DNA from 4 places in the Candidatus Thiodiazotropha sp. AKAK3 genome. Region 4 is predicted to be linked to each of the others. Evidence: predicted binding sites of a transcription regulator. Region 4 holds the regulator's gene; each other region holds the start of a gene.
The links. The regulator sigma-54, encoded in region 4, starts transcription at its own class of promoters, with help from an activator protein. The targets are predictions, from matches to a motif close to TGGCANGNTNCNTGCTT.

Region 1 (2,208 bases), on a different contig from region 4:
TGTAATGGGCTTCCATAGGATCATTGGTGACACGCTTGTCATCCTTGATGAAAGCTTTCCAGGCACTAATGAATTCGTCGTTGGCTTCACTGTCCACACTCATGAAATAGTTCCAGGCGGCGAGGTGACCGACGAGTGGTTTTGTATCGATACCGGAGAGTTCCTCTTCACCAACTGAGAATGCGACGACAGGAATATCTTCTGCAGAGAGGCCCTGATTACCAAGTTCCTTATAGAAAGGAACATTGGCATCACCGTTGATGGTTGAGACTACTGCAGTCTTCACGCCGGTTGAGCCGAATTTCTTGATATCGGAGACAATAGACTGCCAATCAGAGTGACCAAAGGGGGTGTAATTGATCATTATATCCTTATCGGCAACACCCTTGGCTTTCAGATAGGCCTCAAGAATCTTGTTGGTGGTACGTGGATAGACATAGTCGGTGCCTGCCAATACCCAACGCTTTACCTCAATTTCATTCATCAGGTAGTCAACAGCAGGTATTGCCTGCTGGTTTGGTGCGGCACCTGTGTAGAAGACATTCTTGGATGACTCTTCACCTTCATATTGAACCGGATAGAAGAGCAGTCCATTCAACTCCTCGACAACTGGAAGTACCGATTTTCTGGACACCGAGGTCCAGTTACCGAAGATGGCAGAGACTTTATGTTTACTCAGTAATTCGCGGGCTTTTTCAGCGAATAATGGCCAGTTGGAAGCCGGGTCGACTACCACAGGCTCCAATTTTTTACCTAGCACACCGCCCTTCGCATTCTGCTCTTTGATCAGCATCAGCATGGTGTCTTTCAGTGTGGTTTCACTGATGGCCATGGTGCCAGATAGTGAATGCAGAATACCAACCTTGATGGTATCGGATGCCTGCGCGAGAGAGGTGAAAGAGAGTGCAAGACCTGTAGCTGTGCCAAGAACTAAATTTTTTAATTTATGTTTCGATATGCTCATCTGTTATTCGTCCTATTTCGTTAGAGTCAACGTTTTGGTCTGAAGAGGGATAGGGCATGTACTGTGCCAACTATTTATTCTTATCTAAAAACAGATGGTTAACGCTTGAAGGCATAGTTTGTAGATTTGGCGCGCACAGTTTTGGCGCTTAATGAGTGCTGTTCTATATCTCTCTGCTCCAAGGTAGTGCGAGGCGGTAAATAGTGAAGCACCAGAAAGATGCATGGCGTTGTTCCGCATCTTTTTAATGTTTCGTTTAAGTTACGGCTCTCCTGCTAAGTTAAAGCCCCTATTCCTTGATGGGAGGGGGTTGTCCACTGAGCCTGGATAAATGATCCGGTCTAGACTTTAGGTAAATGCAGTTTGAGGAGCTGAAGGTGGATAGATCATTTGAAGATAAAATTCAAAGGGTTGGCCGTCAGATGTGGCAGGAGCGGGAGGCGAGGGGAGCATCCAGCCGAACAGGTTGGATTGATAGATTGCTGGCACAACTGGTAGCCGATAATCATTTTCGTACACAGGCACTTAGATTTATAGATGCAGTGCCCATGCTGACCGATGACAAAATCCTGATCGATCATTTCAAAGCGTACTTTAGTGAGGTTGATAGCCGAGGTTTACCTTCATTGGTCAACTGGGGAATCCGGCGTATATCGGTAAACAGTATGCCAAAACTTGTGGCGCCTGTTATCAGGAGTGCAGTTAAAGGTGTCGCACATCGATTTATCGGTGGTAATAATGCGACTGATATTTTGCACTCCATAAGCAGGTTACAAAGCAGGGGGGTTAACACCAGCCTTGACCTCCTTGGCGAAGCCACAGTGAGTGAAAGAGAGGCGTATCACTATCAGAATGCCTACCTCGATTTGATCAAACAAATCTCCTCATCAGGGATCAAGGGTCTAAACCTATCGATAAAAGTCACATCCCTCTACTCTCAAATAGCGCCCGTCGACACAGACGGCGCCATAGAAATTTTAATGGCAAGGTTAAGACCGATATGTGATGCGGCAAAGGATGCTGAACTGACCCTTTGTCTCGATATGGAGCAGTACGACTACAAAGATATCATTCTCAGACTCTTCAAAAGGGTTGCGATGGAGCCTGCCTATCGGGAGTGGCAGGGTTTGGGGGTGGTGCTTCAGGCTTACCTTAAAGAGAGTGACCAGGATTTAAATGATCTTATTGAGTGGGTTGAGAAACGGGGTGTAGCCGTTTCAGTTCGACTGGTGCGAGGCGCCTAC
Region 2 (2,208 bases), on a different contig from region 4:
TATTCAGTCGTGCTTCTTGAATACGATTGCGACTGCTAGTAACTTCATTGGCAATCAACAGCAGACAGCACCGAGTCTCCTCCTGTTGTTTGAAATAGTGTTGGGCTGCTTCGTCCAACTCAGGCAGATGTACACCTGAACAGGCGAACCATCTTGGACTAACCCCTCCAGGCGGATCCAGTCTTACATCCACATTTGTAAAGCCATTGCCGACTTGGCAGACCTTACCCAGATCAAAGCCTATCTGTTGCTCTAGAGCTTCTAAAAAAACTGTTGTGGGTTCTACACCTCTAAAATCCCCCATCAAGGCTTTGTAAGCATGATTATCCAGTAACACTTTCCCATCCGCAGCCACTACAGCCACCACCATAGGTGCTGCATTCAGTGCTGCTTCGGTAAGATTTTTTTGGAACTTTAAACGCTGCTCCAGCTGGTGCACCTCAGTAACATCACGGTGCATACCAAGAAAAAACGCAGTTTTACCTTTACTGTTGTTCACCGGAGAGATGATCAGTTCAGCGAGATACTCCTCACTGGATTTACGGTGGTTGACAAGAGTACCGTGCCAAACCTCGTTTTTCTGAATAGTCTCCCAAAGCTCTCTGTAGATCGATTCTGGAGTCGATTTACTTGAGAGTACCGACTCATTCTTACCTATCACCTCTTCCCTGGAATAGCCGGTTAGCATCTCAAACGCGCTATTAACATAGAGGATTCGTGCTGTAGGATCGGTGATTGATATCGCGATGGGTGCTTGTTCAACTGATTCGAAAAAGAGCTTTGGTGGTAAAAACTGATTACTGTCCAGATTCCCGAATGCCTCGAGGATTTCATCCGGCGTTCCTTCAGGAGGAGAGGCAAGAAAGTCATTAATCCTGTCGACAACATCGCTGTTAGTAGATTTTATTTTTCGTTGGATCATAACTGCGATCATCCTAATGCGAATGTAGAAAAACTGAACATAGCTAAGGTTATAGCAAAACCCATACCATCGCTGATTACAGAGGTGAGAACCATTAGATAGCCCCCGTTGTCGCTAACTCTACAAAGTAACCGCCGCAATCTGTTGCGAAACCTACAAAGCAATGGATGATCCTTTTCGGTGCATTTCCGCACTAAAACAGTGCTTATTCAAATTAACCCATGAATACAGCGCTCTAAGCCACTGATCATGACATACATGATCTAATTATCTGATTATTTAGATGATTGGCATATTTTTTGTTGGGTAATAATCATCACAGTAAAGCGATGCTATTCATGGACTATATACTGATCATTCTTTCTACGGCTTTGGTCAACAACGTTGTGTTGGTCAAGTTTCTCGGTTTGTGTCCCTTAATGGGAGTATCCAACAAGCTCGATTCTGCCCTGGGTATGGGGTTGGCCACAACTTTTGTGCTTACCCTTGCAGCCTTTGCAAGCTGGTTGTTGGAACACTTTGTACTACAACCCCTGGATCTGGGATTTCTGCGAATACTGACCTTCATCCTGGTTATCGCTGTGGTGGTTCAGTTCACAGAGATGGTAGTGCGTAAAACTTCGCCAGCGCTCTACCAGGTACTTGGCATCTTCCTTCCATTGATCACCACAAACTGCGCCGTATTAGGTGTTGCCTTACTGAATGTGCAACAGGAAAACAGCTTTCTGGCCAGTCTACTCTATGGTTTCGGTTCTGCACTCGGTTTTACATTGGTACTGGTGATGTTCGCCGGTTTGCGTGAGCGTCTGGCGTTGGCGAATGTTCCCCAAGTTTTCAGCGGTGCCCCAATTGCTTATGTCGTCGCTGGCCTGATGTCTCTAGCCTTCATGGGATTTGCTGGTTTAACCAGCAATTGACCTGAACATACCGGAGAGGCCCTTAAATGGAGAACTCAATGAATGAAAAGCACATTGATCTATATCGATCGACAATCTCAGTGAATCAAACCATTCACTGTGAGCGTAACCGATAGCAAGGAGAATCGATGATGGTTTCTGCAATCCTTATTCTGACTGCACTAGGCGTCACTATGGGCGCGATGCTGGGGATAGCATCAAAATATCTGGCTGTAGAGGGAAATCCACTTCAGCAAGAGATTGAAGAACTGCTCCCCGGATCTCAATGTGGCCAATGCGGTTATCCCGGCTGTACACCTGCTGCAGAGGCAGTAACCCAGGGTGAAGCCCCAGTAACCATGTGCCCCCCAGGTGGCAAGGCACTGGCAG
Region 3 (2,208 bases), on a different contig from region 4:
ATGAGTGCATAGCCTGATCCTTTAAGAGAGCTATGCAGATTGAGCATCTCCGGCTCAGCCAGATGTAAAAAGCCTTCAAAACGCTGGCACAATTCTCTTAGGGCTGAGGCATCGACCACCGCAGGCCTGTGCATATGTAATGGATCCAGTTCATCATTAACGGCACATCTGCGCCATGATGTCAGAATCTGTCTGGCCAACGGCGAATCATCCGGTGATTTTTCGTCGGCGAGTACATTAAAAATATTTTGTGCGTGTTGACGTTGTAGGTGTCTACGAGCCATCTACTACATCCTCCATCCCCACTTTTCAGCGAGGCTATATATTATTTTTCAGGCAGCAACATGCTGTATACAACTGCACTGGCATTTTTCACACAAATCACTCCTTTCGTGATGACTACAGCTTTGCCACCGATAGATGATCGGGGCGACGTCACGATTCCATGGATAACTTCTTGGGCTAAGCAAGGGCTGATTATCACTATCTGTGACCGTAATCAGCCCTCCTTGGAACTAATCACCCTACGATGACTGGTGTAGTTATTACGACTGCAACTTCAGCGACAATCGTGTAAATACTCCCAGTTCTATCCCGGTTGATCTAATCAAGTGACACGCTTATCTGTGAAAACTGGGGTCTTGATCCGGCAATTTCTGAGTCAGATCCGCAGATAAATTCGATACCACCTAGTGGGAATGTTGTGATATGCCTTTTATTAGTAATCAGCTGAAGTCTAGTCAAATAGTTGGATTACAGCAAACTACAACTGTAATGAACCCCAAATAGTTTATCGTTGTCTGGCGGTTATTGGATGGTTCTGCCTGTTATGGGTTGATCCTATGATTAATGGGTAAATGTTCTGCCCTGACTGATCGTTGTGCACTCTCCAGCCCACATATCGAGCTGAACATTCTTATTCCGGATTCTCTACAACGCTGTAACTGTAACCTCCTGTAACGAAACCGATACACCCTTTGTTGTTATCTGATACCTGCAAATTTTGGGCGCTATCTCCAAACTGACCTGAAAAAAAATAATCTATAAATATCAGATAGATAAATTGTTTTTGTATGTGGCCTGGGTCTTGCTATAGATGTTTGAAGGAGGGTATGGCGGCGCCAGGGCGTTCGGCCTTGCCGACCATCCAGAGACGATCAACCACTTTCGGGGAGGAGAAATAAATATGATATTCCCGCTGAAAACTAAGGCCTTAAGCGCAGCTACGGTAGTTACCGTACTGAGTGGAGGTTTAAGTCTGAGCAGTATGGTTCAGGCCGGGGTCACCCAGGCTGATATTGATAATGATGCCAAGACTACTGGAGATGTGGTCAGTTGGGGCATGGGTCAACAGGGCCAGCGATATAGTCCACTTAAAAAGATCAACAAGGGCAATGTGAAGAAGCTGGTGCCAGCTTGGAGTTTTTCCTTTGGTGGTGAAAAGCAGCGCGGCCAGGAAGCGCAGCCTGTGATACATAACGGTCGAATTTTTGTGACAGGCTCATATTCACGTCTGTACGCAATCGATGCCAAGAGTGGTGAGGAGTTATGGCAGTACGATCATCGCCTGCCCGACGGTATTTTGCCTTGCTGTGATGTTATTAATCGTGGCGCAGCCCTCCACGGTGACCTGGTAATCTTCGGTACCCTTGATGCCCGCCTGGTGGCATTGGATCAAGCTACCGGTAAGGTCAAGTGGCGCTCAAAGATCGATGATTACAAGGCTGGCTACTCATTCACCGCGGCACCCCTGATCGTGAAAGACATGGTAATCACTGGTGTTTCCGGTGGTGAGTTCGGTGTCATTGGTCGTGTGGAAGCACGAGATGCCAAGACTGGTGAGCTGCGTTGGATTCGTCCCTCTGTTGAAGGACACATGGGCTATATCTGGAAAAACGGCGAAAAGAAGGAGAACGGGATCACCGGTACTACCAATGCAACCTGGCCTGGCGACATGTGGAAGACAGGCGGTGCTGCTACCTGGCAGGGGGGTACTTACGATACTGAAACTGATCTGATCTTCTACGGTACTGGCAATCCTGCGCCTTGGAACGCCCATATGCGTCCAGGGGACAATCTCTATTCCACCTCTACCCTGGCATTAGATCCAGATACCGGCAAAATCTCCTGGCACTACCAATACACACCCAACGATGGTTGGGACTATGACGGTGTAAATGAGTTGGTCTCCTTCAATACCGGGGGTAA
Region 4 (2,208 bases):
TCAATGGAGCCCGCATTCATTTTGTTGGATGAGCCATTTGCAGGTGTCGACCCAATTGCGGTTATCGATATTAAAAGAATCATTCAACATCTTAGAGAATTAAAGATTGGGGTGTTGATTACCGACCATAATGTTAGAGAGACTCTTGATATTTGTGATAGAGCCTACATCATTAATACTGGTAAGGTATTGGCGGAAGGAACCACCGAGGAGATCCTCGATAACCAGGAGGTACGTAGTGTTTATCTGGGCGAAAATTTTACTATGTAAGGCTATGTTTATGTTTTTTCATGGATTATGTGATTTAAGAGTAGAGATGATGACTACTCGTCAGCTGACAAAATGAAGGTTAAAGTATGAGGCAGAATTATATTCAAACGAAACAAATACCAAGAATTATTCCGTGAACGGCATTTATTAGCTAGAATGAATATAAAGACATACAAATAACATACCAGGTTTAAAGATATCTCTGCTATGAAGCAGGCTCTACAGCTCCGGCTCGGACAACATTTAACAATGACACCTCAGTTGCAGCAGGCAATACGCCTGTTGCAATTGTCTGCGCTCGACCTGAGTCAGGAGGTGCAGGAGGTTCTTGAAACAAACCCCATGCTGGAGGGTGAAGAGGAGTTTAGTCAGCAGACTCAAAAAGAAGAAGCTAGTCAAGAGAGCTCTGATCAGAGTTCAGACAATAAAGAGTCTTTGAGCTCCAACGATATCAACAACGAGCGGGAAATTCAGACCGACAGTAGCCAGATCACAGAAGACCTGCCCGTTGATAGTGAATGGGCTGACGTATACGACAGTTATCTTCCCCCATCGAGCAGTGGTAGTGAATCTGCAGACAATGACTATCTGGTTCAGCGCAGTGGCGCGATCACTTTGCATGACCACCTGGTCTGGCAGATGACACTGACCCCATTCACTGAGCAGGATATTCTGATTGCCACTAACCTCATCGACAGTATTGATGAGGATGGATATTTCAAAGGTGATCTCCAGGAGATCCTGGTTTCCCTGAATGATGAGGAGATGACTCTGGAGGATGTAGAGGCAGTACTTCATCGTATCCAGGCTTTCGACCCTCCGGGGGTTGGTGCTCAGGGTGCTCAGGACTGCCTTCTAATTCAACTTCGGCAACTTCCTGAAAAAACACCCTATTTGGATTTGGCGATCAGACTCTGTCGCGACCATTTCAACTTGCTCTCTGCACAGGATCAGAATCAGATCATGCGACGAATGAAGGTTGATCAGGACGACCTGATGGCTATCATGCAGTTGATCAGGACGCTCAATCCTCACCCTGGCACAGCGATCGCCAAAAGCGAGCCTCAGTATGTGATTCCTGATGTATTCGTCAGCAAGCGCAATAATCGCTGGGTTGTGGAGCTAAATGGTGAGGTTACGCCTAAACTAAGGGTAAACAACGACTATGCCAGTCTGATCAAGCGTGCGGATCAGAGTGATGACAATACTTTCCTGAAAAACCACCTGCAGGAAGCGCGTTGGTTCATCAAAAGCCTGATGAGTCGAAATGAGACTATTCTGCGTGTGGCGAGTAAGATTGTTGAATATCAGCGGGGCTTTTTTGAACATGGCGAAGAGGCTATGAAGCCACTGGTTTTACGGGATATCGCTGAGGCTCTGGAGATGCACGAGTCGACCATATCCAGGGTGACAACCCAGAAGTATATGCATACCCCCAGGGGTACGCTGGAGTTTAAATATTTCTTCTCCAGCCATGTGAACACAAGTGCAGGGGGTGAGTGCTCCTCCACTGCTATACGTGCGCTGATAAAAAAATTGATTGCTGCAGAGAATACAAACAAACCTCTCAGCGATAACAAAATCGCCGCCATATTGTCGGAACAGGGTATAAAAGTGGCCCGCCGAACGGTGGCAAAATACCGCGAGTCGATGAGTATCCCACCATCGAACGAGCGTAAGCGACTGATGTAGGTGAAGTGAATTATCGGAGTGGCTATCATTCATGCTTGATATGCTTACTGAACCGGAGCGGTTTCAGATAAAAGTGGATTCATGAATGAGTTGCTGTAAAAATGCCCCGGCGTTACTTCACCGCCTCAGTTAGAGTGATGAGCCAACTCATCTAAGACAGGAGAAAATTATGCAGATAAGCGTTACCGGTCATCATGTGGAAGTTACCGATGCCTTGAAAAGCTATGTAGATAATAAGTTCGAACG

Region 1: urtA (urea ABC transporter substrate-binding protein) is a predicted target of sigma-54. The motif match lies at 1,017-1,033, and genes of this name have one in related genera.
Region 2: nifL (nitrogen fixation negative regulator NifL) is a predicted target of sigma-54. The motif match lies at 975-991, and genes of this name have one in related genera.
Region 3: AC4IE7_RS03275 (methanol/ethanol family PQQ-dependent dehydrogenase) is a predicted target of sigma-54. The motif match lies at 1,077-1,093, and genes of this name have one in related genera.

The regions. Positions count from the first base shown of each region.
Region 1 is NZ_JBSYOQ010000046.1:48,382-50,589, reverse strand. It holds gene urtA (urea ABC transporter substrate-binding protein) at 1-964, opposite strand, end outside; gene AC4IE7_RS09135 (proline dehydrogenase family protein) at 1,342-2,208, shown strand, end outside.
Region 2 is NZ_JBSYOQ010000053.1:26,864-29,071, reverse strand. It holds gene nifL (nitrogen fixation negative regulator NifL) at 1-922, opposite strand, end outside; gene rsxA (electron transport complex subunit RsxA) at 1,261-1,839, shown strand; gene rsxB (electron transport complex subunit RsxB) at 1,971-2,208, shown strand, end outside.
Region 3 is NZ_JBSYOQ010000022.1:35,060-37,267, reverse strand. It holds gene AC4IE7_RS03280 (sigma-54-dependent Fis family transcriptional regulator) at 1-284, opposite strand, end outside; gene AC4IE7_RS03275 (methanol/ethanol family PQQ-dependent dehydrogenase) at 1,097-2,208, shown strand, end outside.
Region 4 is NZ_JBSYOQ010000024.1:52,048-54,255, forward strand. It holds gene lptB (LPS export ABC transporter ATP-binding protein) at 1-270, shown strand, start outside; gene AC4IE7_RS04095 (RNA polymerase factor sigma-54) at 478-1,962, shown strand; gene hpf (ribosome hibernation-promoting factor, HPF/YfiA family) at 2,132-2,208, shown strand, end outside.